4 regions of the Mixta hanseatica genome follow, and region 2 is predicted to be linked to each of the others. Evidence: predicted binding sites of a transcription regulator. Region 2 holds the regulator's gene; each other region holds the start of a gene.
What was found. The regulator CRP, encoded in region 2, controls carbon source genes, mostly activating them, when cyclic AMP is high. The targets are predictions, from matches to a motif close to ATGTGANNNNNNTCACAT.
Positions count from the first base shown of each region.

Region 1: the regulator CRP is predicted to act here: its motif matches at 3,288-3,305, upstream of fadL (long-chain fatty acid transporter FadL).
Region 3: the regulator CRP is predicted to act here: its motif matches at 2,592-2,609, upstream of cdd (cytidine deaminase).
Region 4: the regulator CRP is predicted to act here: its motif matches at 2,988-3,005, upstream of udp (uridine phosphorylase).

Region 1 is NZ_CP082904.1:2,998,700-3,004,243, reverse strand. Features, by position in the region: gene ccmI (c-type cytochrome biogenesis protein CcmI) at 1-1,031, shown strand, start outside; gene mlaA (phospholipid-binding lipoprotein MlaA) at 1,066-1,827, shown strand; gene fadL (long-chain fatty acid transporter FadL) at 1,932-3,272, opposite strand; gene K6958_RS14255 (YfcZ/YiiS family protein) at 3,619-3,915, shown strand; gene fadI (acetyl-CoA C-acyltransferase FadI) at 4,188-5,498, shown strand; gene fadJ (fatty acid oxidation complex subunit alpha FadJ) at 5,503-5,544, shown strand, end outside.
Region 2 is NZ_CP082904.1:406,348-411,891, reverse strand. Features, by position in the region: gene K6958_RS01845 (LacI family DNA-binding transcriptional regulator) at 1-260, shown strand, start outside; gene K6958_RS01840 (LysE family translocator) at 261-863, opposite strand; gene K6958_RS01835 (hydrolase) at 943-1,932, shown strand; gene K6958_RS01830 (YheU family protein) at 1,936-2,157, shown strand; gene K6958_RS01825 (phosphoribulokinase) at 2,281-3,150, shown strand; gene crp (cAMP-activated global transcriptional regulator CRP) at 3,455-4,087, shown strand; gene K6958_RS01815 (YccS/YhfK family putative transporter) at 4,149-5,544, shown strand, end outside.
Region 3 is NZ_CP082904.1:2,793,513-2,799,056, forward strand. Features, by position in the region: gene metG (methionine--tRNA ligase) at 1-1,263, shown strand, start outside; gene K6958_RS13400 (CidA/LrgA family protein) at 1,461-1,853, shown strand; gene K6958_RS13405 (CidB/LrgB family autolysis modulator) at 1,846-2,538, shown strand; gene cdd (cytidine deaminase) at 2,667-3,557, shown strand; gene K6958_RS13415 (NAD-dependent malic enzyme) at 3,707-5,404, shown strand; gene sanA (outer membrane permeability protein SanA) at 5,539-5,544, shown strand, end outside.
Region 4 is NZ_CP082904.1:4,010,692-4,016,235, reverse strand. Features, by position in the region: gene metE (5-methyltetrahydropteroyltriglutamate--homocysteine S-methyltransferase) at 1-1,955, shown strand, start outside; gene K6958_RS19010 (dienelactone hydrolase family protein) at 1,999-2,838, opposite strand; gene udp (uridine phosphorylase) at 3,117-3,881, shown strand; gene rmuC (DNA recombination protein RmuC) at 4,056-5,544, shown strand, end outside.

The DNA of each region.
Region 1 (5,544 bases), 1.7 Mb from region 2:
AGCCGATGGTGCAGGAGCTGCAGCAAACATTGCTGACCGATATTCCGTCCTCTTCGGCGTCCGCGCCGGGGCGTCCGCTCAGCCGCTGGGTGCTGCTGCCCGGCGCCGTGTTACTGGTAATAGTCAGCCTGGGCTGTTATCTGAAAACCGGTGGTCTGCCTGGTCTGATCGCCTGGCATCAGGTTCAGGATGATTATCCAGCGCTGCGCGCGCGTCTGTTGGATCCGCAGGCGAAGCCGCTGACGCTGGAGGAGCTGGCGCGTCTGGGGCTGGGATTGCGTACCGCGCTGCAGCAGGATAGCGGTCAGCTACGCGACTGGCTAATGCTGGGGCGTATCGGCATGGTGCTGGATAATCGCGAGACCGCCATTGAGGCGTTTCAGCGTGCGCTGCAGCTGGCGCCGAATAACGAAGAGGTAAAACTCAGCTATGCTGAAGTGCTGACCCGCTCCAGCGATCCGCAGGACAATCGAGAAGCGCAGGCGATGCTGAAGGCGATGTTGCAGCAGGCGCCGACAAATGTGCGTCTGCTGAGCCTGGCCGCCTTTAATGCGTTTGAACAACAGCAGTACCCGCAGGCGATTAGCTTCTGGCAAACCATGCTGACGCAGCTGCCGACCAACGATCCGCGAGTCGCACAGGTGCAGCGCAGTATTCAGCAGGCGAAAACCGCCGCCGGACTGCAAACCAGCCAGCTTTCTCTTCGCATTACGCTGGCGGAAGCAACAGAAAAAATGTTACCGCCGGGCGGAGTCATGTATATTTCTGTTTCCGACGGTGTTTCACCGGTTCCGGTGGCAGTAAAGAAACTGCCGCTGAGTCATTTTCCGCTATCGCTGACGCTGGATGACAGCAATGCCATGATGCCAGAGCGCCTGCTTTCGGCGCAGCATCAGGTTAAAGTTCGCGTACGCATTGCGCGCGACGGCAGCGCGACTCCCAAGCCTGGAGACTGGTTCGGCGAGAGCGCGCTTACGCCTTTTGATGGTCATCAGCATCTTGCTGTTGAAATTAATCAGCAGCAGCCCTGAAGCGGTAAAAACTTAATAAGACAGGGAGAAAATTATGAACTTCCGCCTGACGGGGTTGGCGCTGGCAACTATTTTGTTAGCAGGATGCGCCAGTTCACAGCATAACGACGAACCGCAGGGGCGTTCCGATCCGCTGGAAGGTTTTAACCGCACGATGTTTGATTTCAACTACAACGTGCTGGACCCTTACCTGTTGCGCCCGGTTGCAGTCGCCTGGCGCGACTATGTGCCGGTGCCGGCGCGTACCGGCGTCAGTAATTTCCTCGGCAACCTGAGTGAACCGGCGGCGATGGTGAACTCATTCCTGCGCGGCGATCCCTATCGCGGCATGATTCACTTTAACCGTTTCTTCCTGAATACCGTTCTGGGTCTGGGCGGTTTTATCGATGTTGCCGGTATGGCGAACGATAAGCTGGCGCGTGAAGAGGAGCCACGCTTTGGCGGTACGCTGGGCACCTGGGGCGTCGGCTACGGTCCTTATGTGGTTTTGCCAGGCTACGGCAGCTTTACGCCACGTGAGGATGGCGGTGATTATCTTGATACGCTCTATCCGGTGCTGAGCTGGCTGAGCTGGCCGATGACGGCGGGTAAATGGGTGCTGGAGGGCGTGGAAACGCGCGCGCAGCTGCTGGATTCCGATGCGATTTTGCGTAATACCAGCGACCCTTACGCTTTCGTGCGCAACGCTTACTTCCAGCGGCACGATTTCCTCGCCCACGGCGGCAAGCTGAAGCCGCAGGAGAACCCCAACGCGCAAGCGATTCAGGGCGATCTGGATGAGATAGACGCCGAGTAACGACAAAGAAAAAGGCGGGAGATTCCCGCCTTTTTTATAACGCTTCTGCTGCATGCGCAGGGCAACGCCATAAAGAGGCGGTGTTCCCGCCGCTTTATCCGGCATCAGAAGCGGTAGTTAAAGCTGGCGCCGTACAGCCAGGCTTTACCTTCGGAATTAAATTCGTATGGGGTGACGGCGCCATTGCGCGCGGTCGCTACCGGGTCGATACCCTCGCGCACCGTAACTTTTTGTCCGTGCATATAAGAAACGCCCACATCCACCGACGCATTCTCATTAAAAGCATACGAGGCGCCGGCGCTCAGCCACAGACGATCCTGATCCGGGATCGAAATAGAGCGTTTATCGGCCGGAACCGGGCTGTCATCAAAGGCGATACCGGTGCGGAAAGTCCAGTGATCGTCATAGAAATAAGTGGTGCCGAGCGCAATGCGGTAAGCATCGCGATAGCTTTCATCTTTATAGAACAGCTGTTGCCCGTTGCTGCCGGTGGCTTTCAGCTCCTGGAACTGGCTCCAGCTGGTATAGGCCAGACTGTAGTGCACCGCCCACTGCGGAGCGACCTTATGATAGCCTGAGATCTCCCACATTTCCGGCAGATTCAGCGTTAGCGCGCCCGGAATGGTATTGCCGCTGGTGCCGTACGGCAGATCCAGTCCCGCGCCGCCGATAATCGGATTCAGCTGTGAAGGGATAGAACTTTTATAATCGCCATCGAAATCAATTTTCACTTCAGAACGGTAGCTCAGACCGAAGCGGTTGTTTTCATCCACCTCATATAAAATACCGGCGTTCCAGCCGTAGCCCCACTCATCGCCTTTCAGGTGGGCAATCTGCGTATCGGCAGCAGCGGCAGGCAGGCCGGCAGCAGGCAGCAGGCCGCCAAGCTCGCCCATATAGCGTTCGATTTTCGCGCGGGCATAAACCGCATCGAAACCGACACCGAAGCTGAAGTGCTCATTCATGCGCCAGGCGGTGCTGAGATTAAGGTTAGTGGTCAGCAGATCGGTTTTGCCGCCGAAAGCGCCGCCTGCGTAATCATTATTAAATTCAGTCGCCAGGCCGTAATTAGTGGTCGCGGAGGCGCCCACCCACCACTGATCATTAATCGGCTGCACATAATGGATATTCGGCACCCATTGGGTTGGGGCGATATTGTTCGCACGCAGGCTATTACCCGCGCCGCTGTCACCGTCAATATTAACATCGGGATCGATAAATACCGCGCCGATAGAAAACATCGGACGATCCATTAATGCCATGGTCGCTGGGTTACGGCTGGCGGAGGCTGCCGTATCGCCCATGGCGCCCTCGCCGGAATAAGAGCGGCCCAAACCAATCGAGGAGAATTCATTGAGCTGAAAGCCCGCTGCATAAAGATTTGAGGAAGCGATTGCCACTGCAACTGCCAAAGCTGACTTTGCACACAGGTTTTTATGGTTCATGACCACAACCTCATTATGTGATTTTTATAAAATCTGTTACATCAAGTAACAAGGAGCCGGGGATTGTAGGGGCTGAAATACAACGGACAAATCAGACCAGTGCGCACAGTATAGGTCCGACCTGTGTATATGTTGCAATATTGTTTTTTAAATATTTCAAAAGTGATCGGTAAAATAAGATCCGCTTAACAAAAAAAAGCGCTTTCCTGCATCGCCCGCGAGGTTAACCTGCGTCAGATCAATATTATTCGTGATTGCGTTCACATAACTTAGTGCGGATTAAAAGGCAGGGTAAAATAGCGGACAGTTAATATTGGCTGTTTAAATAGCATAGTGGGAGAGAGCGATGAGTGATGCTTTAAATAAATGTAGCGCTAACGAAACAGCGGCCTGCTGCTGCGTTGATGTCGGTACCGTAATGGATAACAGTGACTGCACAGCGTCCTGGTCACGTCTGTTTGATAACCGTCAGCAGGCAGAAACGATGCTGGCCTCGCTCACTGAAAAAGCGCGCAGCGTGGAATCTGAACCCTGCGTTATCGCCCCGACGTTTACTGAGCAGCCGGACGGCGTGCGTCTTAATGTCGACTTTACCTTTAGTTGCCAGGCAGAAACCCTGATTTTCCAGCTCGGTCTGCGCTAAGTTCTGCCCGTCGGCGCAAAACAGCGCGCCGACTTTCTTCCTGCCCGGCGTCGGGCTTACGCTTTTATTTATTCTTTTCCGACAACGGCATGGCCGTTTTTCTTGCTTTATTTCCTCCATGGCCTTGCGGGGCTTATTTCTTCTTTGCGGCAACTGTGTCGCTGCTCTCATTTTCCGGCTGCGCCGCTGGCACCCTTTAACAAACTGATTACACTGTGCAGGTCTGACCTCTTTGGCAATGATGCTGCGGTCGCGGTTAACAGGTGAGAATAATGAGCAGAGCGCTTCCTTTGCTGACGCGTCAGGGCGATCGCATCGCCATTACCCACGGTCTTCGCACCCCTTTTGCCCGCCAGGCGACGGCGCTGCACGGTATTCCGGCAGTCGAACTGGGCCGGATGGTGGTCAGCGAACTGATGGCCCGCAGCGAAATCCCGGCGGACATTATCGAACAGCTGGTTTTCGGTCAGGTTATTCAGATGCCGGAAGCGCCCAATATCGCGCGCGAAATCGTATTAAGCAGCGGGCTTAACGTGCAGACCGATGCCTACAGCGTCAGCCGCGCCTGCGCCACCAGCTTTCAGGCGGTGGCTAACCTGGCGGAAAGCCTGCTGGCAGGCAACGTGCGCGCGGGCATCGCCGGCGGCGCCGACTCCTCCTCCGTATTGCCGATTGGCGTCAGTAAAAAGCTGGGCAGAACGCTGGTCGATCTCAATAAAGCCCGTACCCTGAGTAAAAAACTTAAGCTGTTCAGCCAGCTGCGTCCGCGCGATCTGTTGCCGGTGCCGCCTGCGGTGGCAGAGTACTCTACCGGACTGCGTATGGGCGATACCGCAGAACAGATGGCCAAAAGACATGGCATCAGTCGCGAGCAGCAGGATGCGCTGGCGCATCGTTCCCATCAGCGTGCGGCTCAGGCCTGGCGGGAAGGCAAATTATCGGATGAAGTCATGACGGCCTGGGTGCCGCCATGGCGAGCGGCGCTGCAGCAGGACAATAACGTGCGTGAAAACAGCGCCGTTGAGGATTACGCCCGGCTGCGTCCCGCTTTTGATCGTCAGCACGGCAGCGTTACGGCGGCCAACAGCACCCCGCTTACCGATGGCGGCGCAGCGGTTATCCTGATGACCGAATCGCGGGCGCGTGAACTGGGTATTACGCCGCTGGGCTATCTGCGCAGCTACGCCTTTACCGCAACCGACGTCTGGCAGGATATGCTGCTGGGGCCTTCTTACGCTTCGCCGCTGGCGCTGGATCGCGCGGGCATCACGCTGAACGATCTTACCCTGATCGATATGCATGAGGCGTTTGCCGCGCAAACGCTGGCTAATCTGAAAGTCTTTCGTGACGAGCGCTTCGCCCGTGACGTGCTTAATCGTCCTCAGGCGCTGGGAGAAGTAGATGAAAACAAATTTAATGTTCTTGGCGGCTCGATCGCCTATGGACATCCTTTTGCCGCAACCGGCGCGCGCATGATTACCCAAACCCTGAATGAGCTGCGGCGGCGCGGTGGCGGCCTGGGCCTGGTTACCGCCTGTGCAGCAGGCGGGCTGGGCGCGGCAATGGTACTGGAGGTTGAATAAGGTCATGGAACAGCAATCTGCATTTCATCTGAGCATGCGCAGCGAT
Region 2 (5,544 bases):
TCTCCGATGTGCTGGCGGTAGGAGCGATTCACTGCGCGCGTCAGCATCAGCTTGCGATCCCGCAGGATATCGCCATCCTGGGCTTTGACGGCCTGCCCTGGAGCGCGATGCTTTCACCGCCGCTCAGCACGCTGGAACAGCCGATGCATCAGCTGGGCACCCGCAGCGTACAGCTGCTCTTGCAGCGCATCCGCAACCCTCTGGCGCCCCAAATTCATGAGCGGCTTCCCTGCCAGCTGGTGGCGCGCGCCTCCAGCTAATCAGTGCCAGATCAGCAGCACGCAGGCGGCGGTCAGAACGCCCATCGACAAATTGAAAGTTTTCCATGCGCGGCGGCTACGCAGCAGACGGCCAATCAGGGTGCCGAAGCCCAGCCAGAGCACGCCGGCGACCAGGTTAACCAGCGCCATGCCAATGCTGATCGCCACGATTGAACCGCGATAGGCTTCGCCCGCCAGACTGAAGCTGGCTACGGCGCCCAGCGCCATTAGCCAGGCTTTAGGATTCACCAGCTGTAACAGCCCGCCCTGCCATAAGGGCATCGGCCGGAGAGGCGTATCGCCCATCTCGATCTTTTCATAGGCCGCCGTGGCGATCTTCCATGCCAGCCACAGCAGATAGAGGCTGCCGACAATTTTCAAAAAAAGGTGCAGAGAGGGATAAACCAGAATCAGACCGCCCACGCCAAACGCCACCAGCGCCAGCATCAGCTGCATGCCCAACATGATCCCCAGCATCAAGGGAAGCGACCGCAGAAAACCAAAATTAGCGCCGGCCGTGGTCAGTAGCGTATTATTTGGACCAGGCGTAATCGCCGCTACCCAAAGAAAACCAAGCATTGATAAAAACAGACTGAGTTCCATAAAAAGGGTGCTCCCCACCCGATAAAATGTTAATCCCTGTAAACTAACAGTGCGCCTGAATGCGTACAAGCGTGAAACGATGAGCTTTTTTCACAGTCAGGAATCCTTTATTCCCCTGAAAGGACTGCATAATCCGCATCTGCAAACGGTGCTGCCGCGCCTGTTTCGCCGTCGGGTCTATTTGCGTCCTCACTGGCAGCGCCTTGAACTGCCCGACGGGGATTTTATCGATCTGGCCTGGAGCGAAGATCCGATGCAGGCGCGCCACAAGCCGCGCGCGGTGTTGTTTCATGGGCTGGAGGGAAGCTTCCATAGCCCCTATGCGCACGGTCTGCTGCAGGCCTGGCAACGCCGCGGCTGGCTGGGGGTGGTGATGCACTTTCGCGGCTGTAGCGGCGTCCCCAACCGCATGGGCCGCATCTATCATTCAGGAGAAACCGAAGATGCCAGCTATTTTTTACGCTGGCTGCAAACCACGCTGGGCCATGCGCCGACGGCCGCGGTCGGCGTCTCGCTGGGCGGCAATATGCTGGCCTGCTTGCTGGGTCAGCAGGGCGATGACTGTCCGCTGGATGCCGCCGTTGCCGTCTCTGCGCCGCTGATGCTGGAACCCTGTAGCGCTAAGCTTGAACAGGGATTCTCCCGCGTCTATCAGCGCTATTTGTTAGGCCAGCTCAAGCTTAATGCCCGGCGCAAGCTACAGGCCTGGCCCGGCACGCTGCCGATTGACCTGCCGCAGCTGGAGGCGCTAAAGCGCCTGCGTGATTTCGATGATGCGATCACCGCGCGCGCTCACGGTTTCGCCGATGCCGGTGATTATTATCGGCGCGCCAGCGCCATGCCGCTGCTGCCCGACGTACGTAAACCGCTGTTAATTATTCACGCTAAGGACGATCCATTTATGACCGATGAGGTGATTCCCGATCTAACGCGGTTACCTGCTAACATTGAATATCAACTGACGGAATATGGCGGCCATGTCGGTTTTGTCGGCGGGACGTTGCGCCGTCCGCAAATGTGGCTGGAGCAGCGTATTCCGCAATGGCTATCACCTTATCTGGATAACTAAGCTGTGATTATTCCCTGGCAAGATCTCTCTCCGGAAACCCTGGATAACCTGATTGAAGCTTTCGTGCTGCGCGAGGGCACCGACTATGGCGAGCAGGAACGTTCGCTGGCGGAAAAGGTGGAAGATGTCCGTCGCCAGCTGAAAAGCGGCGAAGCCGTGCTGGTCTGGTCGGAGCTGCATGAAACGGTAAACATTATGCCGCGCGGGCAGTTTCGCGGCGAATAGCGCTGCGGCTCGCTCTGTGCGGCCTGTCACATTAACAGGTGGTGACGGGCGCGCACGGTAATGACACTGCAGGCCGAAACGTGTTAACAATGCTCATCGCCCGATTTTACCCAGAGAGTATTTATGTCAGCCAGACATCCGATTATCGCGGTGACCGGCTCCAGCGGAGCGGGAACCACCACCACCAGTCTTGCCTTTCGTAAAATTTTTCAGCAGCTTAACCTGCACGCTGCCGAGCTGGAAGGTGACAGTTTCCATCGCTATACGCGCCCGGAAATGGATATGGCGATCCGCAAGGCGCGCGATCTGGGCCGGCACATCAGCTACTTCGGACCGGAGGCCAACGACTTCGGCCTGCTGGAACAGACCTTTGTTGAATATGGCGAAAGCGGCCGCGGCCAGTCGCGTAAATATCTGCATACCTATGACGAAGCGGTGCCGTGGAATCAGGTGCCCGGCACCTTTACGCCGTGGCAGCCGCTGCCGGAACCCACGGATATCCTGTTTTATGAAGGGTTGCACGGCGGCGTCGTCACGCCACAGCATAACGTGGCGGAAAAGGTGGATTTGCTGGTTGGCGTGGTGCCTATCGTCAATCTGGAGTGGATTCAAAAACTGGTACGCGATACCAGCGAACGCGGCCACTCACGCGAAGCGGTAATGGATTCGGTGGTGCGCTCAATGGAAGATTATATTAACTACATCACGCCGCAATTTTCCCGCACCCATCTCAACTTTCAGCGCGTGCCCACCGTGGACACGTCGAATCCCTTTGCCGCGCGCGCGATCCCCTCGCTGGATGAAAGCTTTGTAGTAATCCATTTCCGCGGCCTGGAAGATATTGATTTCCCCTATCTTCTGGCGATGCTGCAGGGTTCGTTTATTTCACATATCAATACGTTGGTGGTGCCCGGCGGGAAAATGGGGCTGGCAATGGAATTGATTATGCTGCCGTTAGTGAAACGCCTGATTGAAGGCAAAAAAATCGAATAATCTGCCTATTCTCTGTCTTCAGATAAGTAAGCGAATTGCCTGCCTGGGCTTTCAACAGCTAAACGGCAATTGTCCGATTCAGCACAAGCTGAAGCGAGACAACAGGAGACAGTAAGATAAAGCTGTGCTACAAACAAAGCTGTAATATTTTCGTTCGATGAAACGAGAACGGGACGACTGCACGCCCTTAAGCCTCGCAGTTGCCTGCATAATTTCCAGCAGGAAACGCTTGAAGATTTCAACGCCTGACAGGGAAAACTGCCCCCTGTATTTAGGGCACGATTACAACAGAGGATAATAGCGAATGGTTCTCGGCAAACCGCAAACAGACCCTACACTCGAATGGTTCCTGTCACATTGCCATATTCACAAATATCCATCAAAAAGCACGTTGATTCATCAGGGTGAAAAGGCCGAGACGCTCTATTACATCGTAAAAGGTGCGGTTGCGGTACTGATCAAGGATGAAGAAGGCAAAGAGATGATCCTTTCCTATCTTAACCAGGGTGATTTCATTGGCGAGCTTGGCCTGTTTGAAGAAGGCCAGGAACGTAGTGCATGGGTACGAGCGAAAACCGCCTGTGAAGTAGCCGAAATTTCGTACAAAAAATTCCGTCAGCTGATTCAGGTGAATCCTGACATTTTGATGCGTCTCTCTTCACAGATGGCGCGTCGCCTACAGGTAACTTCAGAGAAAGTAGGCAATTTAGCTTTCCTTGACGTTACCGGCCGCATTGCCCAAACGCTGCTTAACCTTGCCAAACAGCCGGATGCGATGACGCACCCGGACGGGATGCAAATCAAGATTACCCGTCAGGAGATCGGCCAGATCGTTGGCTGCTCACGCGAGACGGTAGGTCGTATTCTGAAAATGCTGGAAGATCAAAATCTGATCTCCGCGCACGGTAAAACGATTGTCGTTTACGGCACCCGTTAAGCTACGCTGAAGACACGGCGTGATGCCTGGCATCACGCCGTGTCTATTTTGGTGATGTAGTATGTGGCGGAGAATTATTTACCATCCCGAAGTGAACTACGCGCTGCGTCAAACGCTGGTGCTCTGTTTACCGGTAGCCTTTGGCTGGTTGCTGGGCGATTTACAAAAAGGGCTACTCTTCTCGCTGGTTCCCGCCTGCTGCAATATTGCCGGTCTGGATACGCCGCATCGGCGTTTCTTTAAGCGCCTTATCGTTGGCGGTGCGCTGTTTGCTTTTAGCAGTTTCCTGCTTCAATGGCTATCGTTACAGCAGGTGCCGCTACCCGTTACGCTGTTCGCCATGGCGTTAGTACTGGGCGTGACCGGGGAAATCGGTCCGCTTCATGCCCGCCTGCTGCCCGCTTCATTGATTGCCGCCATTTTTACCCTCGGTCTGGTGGGCAATATGCCCATCTGGGGACCGCCGCTGCTCTATATCGGCGGCACCTTCTGGTATGGGCTGTTTAACTGGTTCTGGTTCCGGCTGTGGAAAGAGCAGCCTATGCGCGAAACGCTCAGCCTGCTGTACCACGAACTGGCGGATTACTGCGAAGCGAAATATACCCTGCTAACGCAGCTTACCGATCCGGAAAAAGCGCTGCCGCCGCTGCTGGCGCGTCAGCAAAAAGCCGTCGATCTGATTAATACCTGTTATCAGCAAATGCATATGCTGGCCGCCAACCGCGATCACAGCCATCGCCATCTGATGCGTGCGTTTCAGGTCGCGCTCGATCTGCAGGAGCATATCGCTGTCAGCCTGCATCAGCCGCAGGAAGTACAAAAGCTGGTAGAGCAAAGCCATGCGGAAGCGGTGATCCGCTGGAATGCACAAACTATTGCCGCACGGCTGCGCGAACTGGCGGACGACCTGCTTTATCATCGGCTGCCGTCACGTTTCACAATGGAAAAGCCGCTGCTGGGTCTGGAAAAAATTGCGCGTCAGCATCCGGAAAATCCGGTCGGCCACTTCTGTTATTACCATTTCAGCCGCATCGCCCGTGTGCTGCGTACTCAACGTCCGCTCTATCGACGCGACCTGATGGCCGATCGCCAGCGTCAGCTGCCGCTGCTTCCCGCCCTGCGCAGCTATCTGTCACTGAAATCCTCTGCCCTGCGTACCGCGGCACGCTTTGCGGTGATGCTGGTGTTCGGCAGCGTGCTGGCGCTAACCTTTAACGTGCCGAAGCCGTGGTGGATTTTAATGACGATTATGTTTGTCAGCCAGAACGGCTACAGCGCCACGCGCGTGCGTATCCAACACCGAGCGCTCGGTACGCTGGCCGGGTTGATTATTGCCGCGGCAGCGCTGCACTTTGCGGTGCCGGAGTCATTAGTGCTGGTGATCATGTTGGCGATTACTCTGGTCAGCTATCTGTTTATCCGTAAATATTATGGCTGGGCGACCATCGGTTTTACCC
Region 3 (5,544 bases), 1.9 Mb from region 2:
GCGCCAATCGGCTATATGGGCTCGTTCAAAAACCTGTGCGATAAGCGCGGCGATCTGAATTTTGACGAGTACTGGCAGAAAGATTCCACCACCGAGCTGTATCACTTTATCGGTAAGGATATTGTTTACTTCCACAGCCTGTTCTGGCCGGCGATGTTGGAAGGCAGCAACTTCCGTAAGCCGAACAACCTGTTTGTTCACGGCTACGTAACGGTAAACGGCGCCAAGATGTCTAAATCGCGCGGCACCTTTATCAAGGCCAGCACCTGGCTTGAGCATCTGGATGCCGACAGCCTGCGCTATTACTATGCGGCCAAGCTCTCTTCACGCATCGATGATATCGACCTTAATCTGGAAGATTTTGTCCAGCGCGTTAATGCCGATATCGTTAATAAAGTGGTTAACCTGGCTTCGCGCAACGCCGGCTTTATCGCCAAGCGTTTCGGCGGCAAGCTGGCGGACCATCTGGCCGATCCTGCGCTGTATAAAACCTTTACCGATGCCGCTGAAAGCATCGGCGACGCCTGGCTCAGCCGTGAATATGGCCGGGCGATCCGTGAAATTATGGCGCTGGCAGACGTGGCGAACCGCTATGTTGACGAGCAGGCGCCGTGGGTGGTGGCGAAGCAGGAAGGGCGCGATGCCGATCTGCAGGCCATCTGCACCATGGGCATTAACCTGTTCCGCGTGCTGATGACCTGGCTGAAGCCGGTGCTGCCTTCTCTGAGCGAGCGTGTCGAGAGCTTCCTGAAAACCGAACTGCAGTGGGATGCTATCGCTACGCCGTTGCTGGATCATGAAGTCGCACCGTTTAAAGCGCTCTACAGCCGTATTGAGATGCCGAAAGTTAACGCATTGATTGAAGCCTCGAAAGAGGATGCCGCTGCCGCAGCGAAACCGGCGGTTACCGGCCCGCTGGCGGACGATCCGATCGCGGATACCATTACCATCGATGATTTTGCCAAAGTGGACATGCGCGTGGCGCTGATTAAAACCGCCGAGCTGGTTGAAGGTTCCGATAAGCTACTGCGTCTGGTGCTGGATGTGGGCGGTGAAACCCGTCAGATCTTCTCCGGCATCCGCGCGGCCTATCCGGATCCTGCGGTGCTGGTTGGCCGTCATACCATCATCGTGGCTAATCTGGCGCCGCGTAAAATGCGTTTTGGCGTATCGGAAGGCATGGTGCTGTCAGCAGGCCCGGGCGGTAAAGATCTGTTTATCCTCGGCGCGGACGGCGCACAGCCGGGTATGCCGGTTAAATAAGCTTTCTGTGATCGGCCTGCCAGCCGATCGTAAAAAGGCATAAAACGTCATCCCTGATGACTTGTCCCGCGCTCTCCATCGCGCGGGACGTTTTACGCTTTTGCCAGGCCGCTTGCCGCCCTGTCAGATAAATGTGACCGGTAGCACGAATCGGGGTTTCAGCGTATGATTATCGGCGCTAACCACAGGAGTCTGCCATGTCAGTCGTGCTGTCTGCCTGCTGGCGCTATCTGCGCGCCTTCATCATTATTTATCTCTGCCTGTATGCCGGTATCGGCATTTCCTCTCTGCTGCCCATCGTGATCCCCGGCAGTATTATCGGGATGCTGATCCTCTTTCTGCTGTTGGGTTTTCAAATTGTTCCGGTGAACTGGGTAAAGCCCGGCTGTTACCTGATCATCCGCTATATGGCGCTGCTGTTTGTACCGATCAGCGTCGGCGTCATGAACTACACCGATATTCTCAGCGCCCAGTTCGGGCCCATTATGGTTTCCTGCGTGCTCAGCACCATGCTGGTATTAATGATCGTCGGCTACAGTTCGCATCGTCTGCACAGCAAACCCATCGTCGGGGAAAATAAAGATGAGTGATATGTGGTGGTCGTTGCCGCTGACGCTGGCGGTGTTTTTTTCCGCCCGCTGGCTGGCGGCGCGGGTAAAAATTTCCCTGTTTAATCCGCTATTGATCTCAATGGCGGTGATTATCCCGCTGCTGCTGCTGATCAATATGCCCTACGCGCGTTACTTTCAGGGCAGTGAAATCCTTAATAGTCTGTTACAGCCGTCGGTAGTGGCGCTGGCGCTGCCGCTGTATGAACAAATCCACCAAATTCGCGCCCGCTGGAAATCGATTATCGGCGTCTGCTTTATTGGCAGCATTACCGCCATGGTTTCCGGCACCGCTATCGCGCTGTGGCTGGGCGCCACGCCGGAGATTGCCGCCACCATTATGCCGAAATCGGTCACTACGCCGATTGCCATGGCGGTTTCCGCCTCGCTGCATGGCATTCCGGCCATCAGCGCTATCTGCGTGCTGATTGCCGGCGTCCTGGGCGCGGTATTCGGTCATATGCTGCTTAACCTGATGCGCATTAGAACCAAAGCCTCGCGCGGGCTGGCGATCGGCAACGCGTCGCATGCGCTTGGCACGGCGCGCTGCGCCGAAATGGACTATCAGGAAGGGGCGTTCAGCTCGCTGGCGCTGGTGATCTGCGGCATCATTACTTCGCTGCTGGCGCCGTTTCTTTTTCCCGTGCTGCTGGCGATTTTTGGTTAAAAGTTGCGAGAGATCGCGCAAATTGTAATTTCATTTCATAGATTGCATTGCCGTAGCGACACAGATCACATATAACCCCTTGGCGGTGCTTTACAATTTTGGGCTATCCCTTTTATAAGAGGCATGCAATGCATCCACGTTTTCGTCCGGCCTTTGCCGACTTAGCGGCCGATCTTCAGGCCGCCCTGCTTCCAATTCTTGACGCTGAAGATTTTGCCGCCTTTTTTACCCCCGACCAGGTTAACGACTTATGCCAGCAGAGCGGAATGGATGCCGACGCCTTAGCGCTGGCGCTGCTGCCGCTGGCTGCCGCCTGCGCCGTGACGCCACTGTCGCGGTTTGACGTTGGCGCGGTGGCACGCGGCATCAGCGGGCACTGGTATTTCGGCGCCAATATGGAATTTAGCGGCGCCACCATGCAGCAGACAGTACACGCCGAGCAAAGCGCGGTGACGCATGCCTGGCTGCGCGGCGAACGCGGCCTGCAAACTATCACGGTCAACTACACGCCCTGCGGCCACTGCCGTCAGTTTATGAACGAACTGAACAGCGGCACGGCGCTGCGCATTAGTTTGCCTGACCGTCCGGTCGCAACGCTGGCCGACTATCTGCCGGACTCGTTCGGCCCACGGGATTTGCATATCTCGACGCTGGTGATGGATGAGGTGGATCACGGCTTCGCGCTGTCAGGCGATACCCTGACGCAGGCAGCCATCGCCGCCGCCAACCGCAGCCATGCGCCCTACAGTCAGGCGCACAGCGGCGTCGCGCTGGAAAGCGCCAGCGGCGCGATTTATCACGGCGGCTATATCGAAAACGCTGCTTTTAACCCCAGCCTGCCTCCGCTGCAGGCGGCGCTGATCCTGTTGAATATGCATGGCGAAAGCTGTCAGCAGATTACCCGCGCCGTGCTGGCGGAACATCCCGATGCGCGCCTGCAACAGCAGCCCGCCACCGCCGCCACTCTGCAGGCGCTGGGCTGCGCTGCGCTGCACACCGTGACGCTACAAAAAGCGTAACGCCTGCTGGTAAGTGTCAGCTTTTGTTATCGAAGGTTAACAAAAGCTGTACTTCTGCGAGAATTTTCTTAGGATCGTGGCACCCTTATCGTGATAAAAACACTGGCCACTTCCAGAGAGAACGTGCCTGCAACCGGAGCAAACACCGCATGGAACTCGATTACGAGAGTAAACGTCCGCTTTATATTCCTTACGCTGGTCCCATTCTGCTGGAATTCCCGCTACTGAACAAAGGCAGCGCCTTTACCATTGAAGAGCGTAACGACTTTAACCTCAACGGCCTGCTGCCAGAAACCGTGGAAACCATTGAGGAACAGGCGGAGCGCGCCTGGCGTCAGTTCCAGGATTTCAAAAACAATAACGATAAGCATGTCTACCTGCGCAATATTCAGGATACTAACGAAACGCTATTCTATCGTCTGCTCGACAATCATCTGGAAGAGATGATGCCGATCATTTACACCCCGACGGTAGGCGCCGCCTGCGAACATTTCTCGGAAATCTATCGCCGCGCGCGCGGTCTGTTTATCTCTTACCCGAACCGCGCCAGCATTGAAGATATGCTGCAGAACGCCACCAAGCAGAACGTGAAAGTGATCGTGGTCACCGACGGCGAGCGTATCCTCGGCCTGGGCGACCAGGGCATCGGCGGCATGGGCATTCCTATCGGTAAGCTATCGCTCTACACCGCCTGCGGCGGCATCAGCCCGGCCTACACGCTACCCGTGGTGCTGGATGTCGGTACCAATAACCAGCAGCTGCTGAACGATCCGCTCTATATGGGCTGGCGTCATCCGCGTATTACCGGCGAAGAGTATGACCGCTTTGTCGATGAGTTTATCCAGGCGGTGCGCAGCCGCTGGCCAAACGTACTGCTGCAGTTTGAAGATTTCGCGCAGAAAAACGCCATGCCGCTGCTGGAGCGCTACCGCGATCAGCTGTGCTGCTTTAATGATGATATTCAGGGCACCGCCGCGGTGACGCTGGGTACGCTGATCGCCGCCAGCCGCGCGGCCGGCAACCGCCTGCGCGATCAAAACGTGGTGTTCCTTGGCGCCGGTTCCGCGGGCTGCGGCATCGCCGAACAGATTATCGCTCAGATGAAGTCGGAAGGCTTAAGCGATGAAGAAGCGCGCGCCAAAGTCTTTATGGTGGACCGCTTCGGCCTGCTGACCGATAAGCTGCCCAACCTGCTCAGCTTCCAGAGCAAACTGGTGCAGAAAAGCGAAAACCTCAGCGACTGGAATCTGCCCAGCGATGCCATCTCGCTAATGGACGTGGTGCGCAATGCCAAACCGGATATTTTGATTGGCGTATCGGGCCAGCCGGGCCTGTTCAGTGAAGAGATCATCCGTGAGATGCATAAACACTGCGCGCGGCCGATCGTAATGCCGCTTTCCAACCCAACGTCACGCGTAGAGGCCACCCCGGCTGACCTGCTCAGCTGGACCGACGGCGCGGCGCTGGTCGCCACCGGCAGTCCGTTTGCGCCGGTGACCTGGCAGGGCAAAACCTATCCGATCGCCCAGTGCAACAACTCTTATATCTTCCCGGGCGTGGGCCTGGGCGTCATCGCCTCCGGCGCAACGCGCGTGACCGATAGCATGCTGATGGCGGCCAGCCGCGCGCTGGCGGACTGTTCGCCGCTGGTGAACGAAGGCGAAGGCCCGGTGCTGCCGGAAATCAAAGATATCCAGGGCGTATCGAAAGTGATCGCGATGGCAGTCGGCAAGGCGGCGCAGCTGGCGGGCGTGGCGGTGGTCACCTCGGAAGATGTACTTTCCCGCTCGATCGCCAATAACTTCTGGATGCCGCAGTACCGCAACTATCGTCGCACCTCAATCTAAGCGACACCCTCTCCGCCTGATAGCGGCGGAGATTGCTTAAAAAAGCCGCGCCCGACCGGCGCGCGCTTGCTTCACGTTAGCGCCTCAAGTAGCCTTGAGGCATTCTTTCCGCCCCGTCCAGAGCTACGCCGAACATGTTG
Region 4 (5,544 bases), 700 kb from region 2:
CCGGCGAACCTGCCGCCGCCGCTGAAATGACCAAATGGTTTAACACCAATTATCACTACATGGTGCCGGAATTCAGCAAAGGGCAGCAGTTCCGCCTGAGCTGGACGCAGCTGCTGGATGAAGTGGACGAGGCGCTGGCGCTGGGCCATAAAGTGAAGCCGGTTCTGCTGGGCCCAGTCACTTACCTGTGGCTGGGTAAAGTGAAAGGCGAGCAGTTCGATCGCCTGACGTTGCTGAACGATATCCTGCCGGTGTATCAGCAAGTATTGGCTGAGCTGGCGAAGCGCGACATCGAATGGGTACAGATTGATGAGCCGGCGCTGGTGCTGGAGCTGCCGCAGGCGTGGCTGGATGCGTTTAAACCGGCCTACGAGGCGCTGCAAGGGCACAGCAAGCTGCTGTTAACGACCTACTTTGACAGCATTGGTCAGAACATCAATACCATTCGTGAACTGCCGGTGCAGGGCCTGCATGTTGATCTGGTTCATGGCAAAGATGATATCGCCAGCCTGAACCAGCAAATCCCAGCCTCATGGCTGCTTTCTGTGGGCGTGATTAACGGTCGTAACGTCTGGCGCGCCGATCTGAGCAGCTGGTTCGAACGCCTGCAGCCACTGGTCAGTCAACGTCAGCAGTTGTGGATTGGCTCTTCCTGCTCGCTGCTGCACAGCCCGATCGATCTCAATAGCGAAACCCGCCTGGATGAGGAAGTGAAAAGCTGGTTCTCTTTTGCGCTACAGAAATGCGGTGAGCTGGCACTGCTGGCTCAGGCGCTGAACAACAATGATGCTGCTTCGCTGGAGGCCTGGAGCGCCCCGATCCGCGCGCGTCGTAACTCTTCCCGGGTACATAACGCGGCGGTAGCGCAGCGACTGGCGGCGATTAACGCGCAGGATAGCGAACGTAAAAGCAGCTACGCCGAGCGCGCTAAAGCACAGCGCCAGCGTTTTCAGCTGCCGGCGTGGCCAACTACCACCATCGGCTCTTTCCCGCAAACCACCGAGATTCGTGGTCTGCGCCTTGATTTCAAACAGGGCCGCCTCGACGGTAATCACTACCGTACCGGCATTGCTGAACATATTAAGCAGGCCATCGCAGAGCAGGAGCGTCTGGGCCTGGATGTACTGGTGCACGGCGAAGCCGAGCGTAACGACATGGTGGAATATTTCGGCGAGCATCTGGATGGCTTTGTCTTTACCCAAAACGGCTGGGTACAGAGCTACGGTTCTCGCTGCGTGAAGCCGCCGGTCATTATCGGCGATGTCAGCCGCCCGCAACCGATCACCGTTGAGTGGGCGAAGTATGCGCAGTCGCTGACCAGCAAGCCGGTAAAAGGCATGCTGACCGGCCCGGTGACGATTCTCTGCTGGTCCTTCCCACGTGAAGATGTTTCACGTGAAACCATCGCCAAACAGATCGCCCTGGCGCTGCGTGACGAAGTGGAGGATCTGGAAAAAGCAGGTATTGGCATCATCCAGATTGATGAGCCGGCACTGCGTGAAGGGTTGCCGCTGCGTAAATCGGACTGGGCCGCCTATCTGACCTGGGCGGTGGATGCGTTCCGTCTTAACGCCGCGATTGCGCGGGACGATACCCAGATCCATACCCATATGTGTTACTGCGAGTTTAACGACATCATGGATTCTATCGCCGCGCTGGATGCCGATGTGATAACCATCGAAACGTCACGCTCCGATATGGAACTGCTGGAATCTTTTGAGGAGTTTGAATATCCAAATGAAATCGGCCCGGGCGTGTATGACATTCACTCGCCAAACGTGCCTGATGTGGAATGGATGGAAGCGCTGTTGCGTAAAGCCGCGAAGCGTATTCCGGTAGAGCGTTTGTGGGTGAACCCGGACTGCGGCCTGAAAACACGCGGCTGGACCGAAACGCGCCTGGCGCTGGCGAACATGGTGCAGGCGGCACAGAAACTGCGTGCGGAAAGCCTCTGATTTCGCCTGAACCTGATGAAAGGGGCGCTGCGCGCCCCTTTTTTTATTCGCCGGCAGGCTTCACGCCATACTGATGGAACCAGGCCAGCATCCGTTGCCAGCCATCTTTGGCGGACTCTTCGTGATAGCCTGGACGATAATCGGCGTTAAACGCATGTCCCGCTTCCGGATACACGATAATTTCCGCCGTGGCGTTAGCCGCATGCAGCGCCTGCCGCATCGAATCAACGCTTTCCAGCGGGATACCGTCATCTTTCGCCCCGTACAGACCCAGTACCGGCGCATTCAGATCAACGGCAATATCGATTGGATGCTTCGGTTGTTTCATGGTTTTTTCGCCAACCAGACGGCCATACCAGGCGACCCCCGCTTTCAGCTGCGGATTATGCGCCGCATACAGCCAGACAATACGGCCGCCCCAGCAAAAGCCGGTAATCGCCATATTGCGCATATCGCCGCCATGTTTCGCCGCCCAGTTGGCGACATGATCGAGATCCGCCAACACCTGCGCATCAGGCACTTTACTGACCAGGTTTTCCAGCAGCTGCTTGATGTCGCTATAGTCGCTGGGATCGCCCTGACGGAAATAGAGCTCCGGAGCCACCGCCAGATAACCTTCCGCCGCCAGGCGGCGGCAGATATCACGGATATGTTCATGAACGCCAAAGATTTCCTGCACCACCAGTACCACCGGCAGCGGGCCGTTGGCTTCTTTGGGACGCGCATACCAGGCGGGCATATTTTCGCCCTGGGTGTTAATAGTCGTTTCGCCGCCCTGAATGGCGTCGTTATGGGTGATAATTGTGCTGTCGGCCGTAGGCGATACCGCCGGGGCGAACCCGTTATTGCCTTCTTTTGGGCCCAGATCGTTTTCGGTTTTCATTGTTATCTCCGTGCTGCTATTAGCGCAATCCGGTAACTATAGCCAAAATCAGCCAAAGGCTCCGGCCTGCATGTCCGTCTTCTCTTTAACATTGTGCTGGATAAATACACACAGCAACTTGTAGCAAACCGGTGAATCAGAATAATTTAATGTGATGTTAATCACGATAATTTTGCAGATAAATGTAATTTTCATTTTCTCTGGTGATTGATCTCACATATTTATCGCCTTGCTTGCCGTAGAGTAGCGCCATTAAACGAATTTTCTCAGGAGGGGTTATGGCCCAGTCAGATGTGTTTCATTTAGGACTTACTAAAGCGGACCTGCAGGGCGCAACGCTGGCGATTGTGCCGGGCGATCCTGAGCGCGTAAAAAAAATTGCGGCGCTGATGGATAATCCCCAGCCGCTGGCCTCGCATCGTGAGTTCACCAGCTGGCGCGCTGAACTGGAGGGTAAAGCGGTAATTGTCTGCTCTACCGGTATTGGCGGTCCTTCTACCTCTATCGCGGTGGAAGAGCTGGCCCAACTGGGCATCCGCACTTTTCTGCGTGTGGGCACCACCGGCGCTATCCAGCCTGACATTCATGTTGGCGATGTGCTGGTGACCACCGCAGCGGTACGCCTGGATGGCGCAAGCTTACATTTTGCGCCCATGGAATTTCCGGCCGTCGCCGATTTCGCCTGCACCACCGCGCTGGTTGAGGCTGCAAAAGCCGCCGGCAGCACGCCGCACATCGGCATTACCGCCTCTTCAGATACCTTTTATCCAGGACAGGAACGCTACGACACTTTCTCTGGTCGGGTGGTCAACCGCTTCCAGGGCTCGATGAAGGAGTGGCAGCAGATGGGCGTACTGAACTATGAGATGGAATCCGCGACGCTGTTGACCATGTGCGCCAGCCAGGGTTTGCGTGCCGGGATGGTCGCCGGGGTGATCGTTAACCGTACGCAAAAAGAGATCCCGGATGCGGCAACCATGAAGCAGACGGAAAGCAATGCGGTTGCGATTGTGGTTGATGCGGCGCGCCGTCTGCTGGCGTAATTTCTTAGCGCCGGGCCTGATGGTTTGCGTATCCTGACTAACGGTTTTGGCGCCTGCGCGGACGGTTGATTATCGCGTTCAGGGCTGGCTTGTCGCCAGCCCATTTTTTTGTCTGGACATTCATACAGTGCGCCTCTACCTTTGCTCTGTTTGTAGCAGGAAGGAGAGGATGCGGTGGATAATCCGCTTATCGTTGGGATCGTTTTTACGTTGGCCGGTGTGCTGGCAGGCTGGCTGTTTGCTCATTTTCGCCTCGCCGGGCAGCTGGCCGCGCAGGAAACGGATCGCCGTCTGCTGGAGCAGGCGTTGGAACAGGCGCAGCAGCAGGCAGCGCAGCAGCAACAGCAGCGTCTGGCAGAGCAACAGCAACAGCAGCTGCGTGAAAAAGAGCTGCGCCAGCTGCATGGCGCGCTGACCGCCGCGCAGGAAAAGCTACAGCACTTCGACTACTGGCGTAATGAGTGTGAACAGCTTAGCCGTGAACTGCGTAATCAGCTGGAAGTGAACAGCGCGCAGGAAGCGGAGCTGCGTGAAGTGACTATCCGCCTTGAAGAGACCCGCCTTGCCGCTGAAGAGAAACAGCGCCTGCTGGCCAATAGCGAACAGCGCCTGAGCGCCCAGTTTGAAAACCTCGCCAACCGTATTTTTGAACAGAGCGGCCGTCGTGTCGATGAGCAGAATCGTCAGAGCCTGAACGGCTTAATTACGCCGCTGCGTGAGCAGCTGGATGGTTTTCGTCGCCAGGTGCAGGAAAGCTTTGGTCAGGAAGCGCGTGAACGCCACACGCTGGCTCACGAAATTCGTAATTTACAGCAGCTGAATGCGCAGATGGCGCAGGAAGCGATCAACCTGACTAAAGCGCTGAAAGGCGACAATAAAACTCAGGGTAACTGGGGCGAGGTGGTGCTGAGCCGCGTGCTGGAAGCCTCTGGCCTGCGCGCCGGACATGAATATGAAACGCAGGTGAATATTCAGGTTGATGCGCAAAGCCGGATGCAGCCGGATGTGATTGTTCGTCTGCCGCAGGGCAAAGATGTGGTAATCGACGCTAAAATGACGCTGGTCGCCTATGAGCGCTACTTTAACGCCGACGATGGGGTTACGCGGGAGCAAGCGATCGGCGAACATATCTCCGCCATTCGCGGCCACATCCGTTTGCTTAGCCGCAAAGATTATCAACAATTGCCCGGTTTACGATCGCTGGATTATGTGTTGATGTTTATCCCGATCGAACCGGCCTTTTTACTGGCGATAGATCGGCAGCCGGAGCTAATTAGCGAGGCATTGAAGCACAATATTATGCTGGTCAGCCCCACCACGCTGCTGGTGGCGCTGCGTACCATTAATAATCTCTGGCGCTATGAGCATCAGAGCCGCAACGCGCAGCGTATCGCCGATCGCGCGGCGCGGCTATACGATAAAATGCGGCTGTTTGTCGATGATATGACCAGCATGGGTCAGCATCTCGACAGAGCCCAGGAAAGCTATAATCAGGCGATGAAAAAGCTCGCCGAAGGGCGGGGCAACCTGATTGCCCAAAGCGAAAGTTTTCGGCATTTGGGCGTGGAAATAAAGCGCAGTATTAATCCAGGGTTGGTGGAACAGGCGATGCCGGAAGCCGGACTCCTTGACAACGACGAGTCAGAGAGCGACAGGGCGGAAA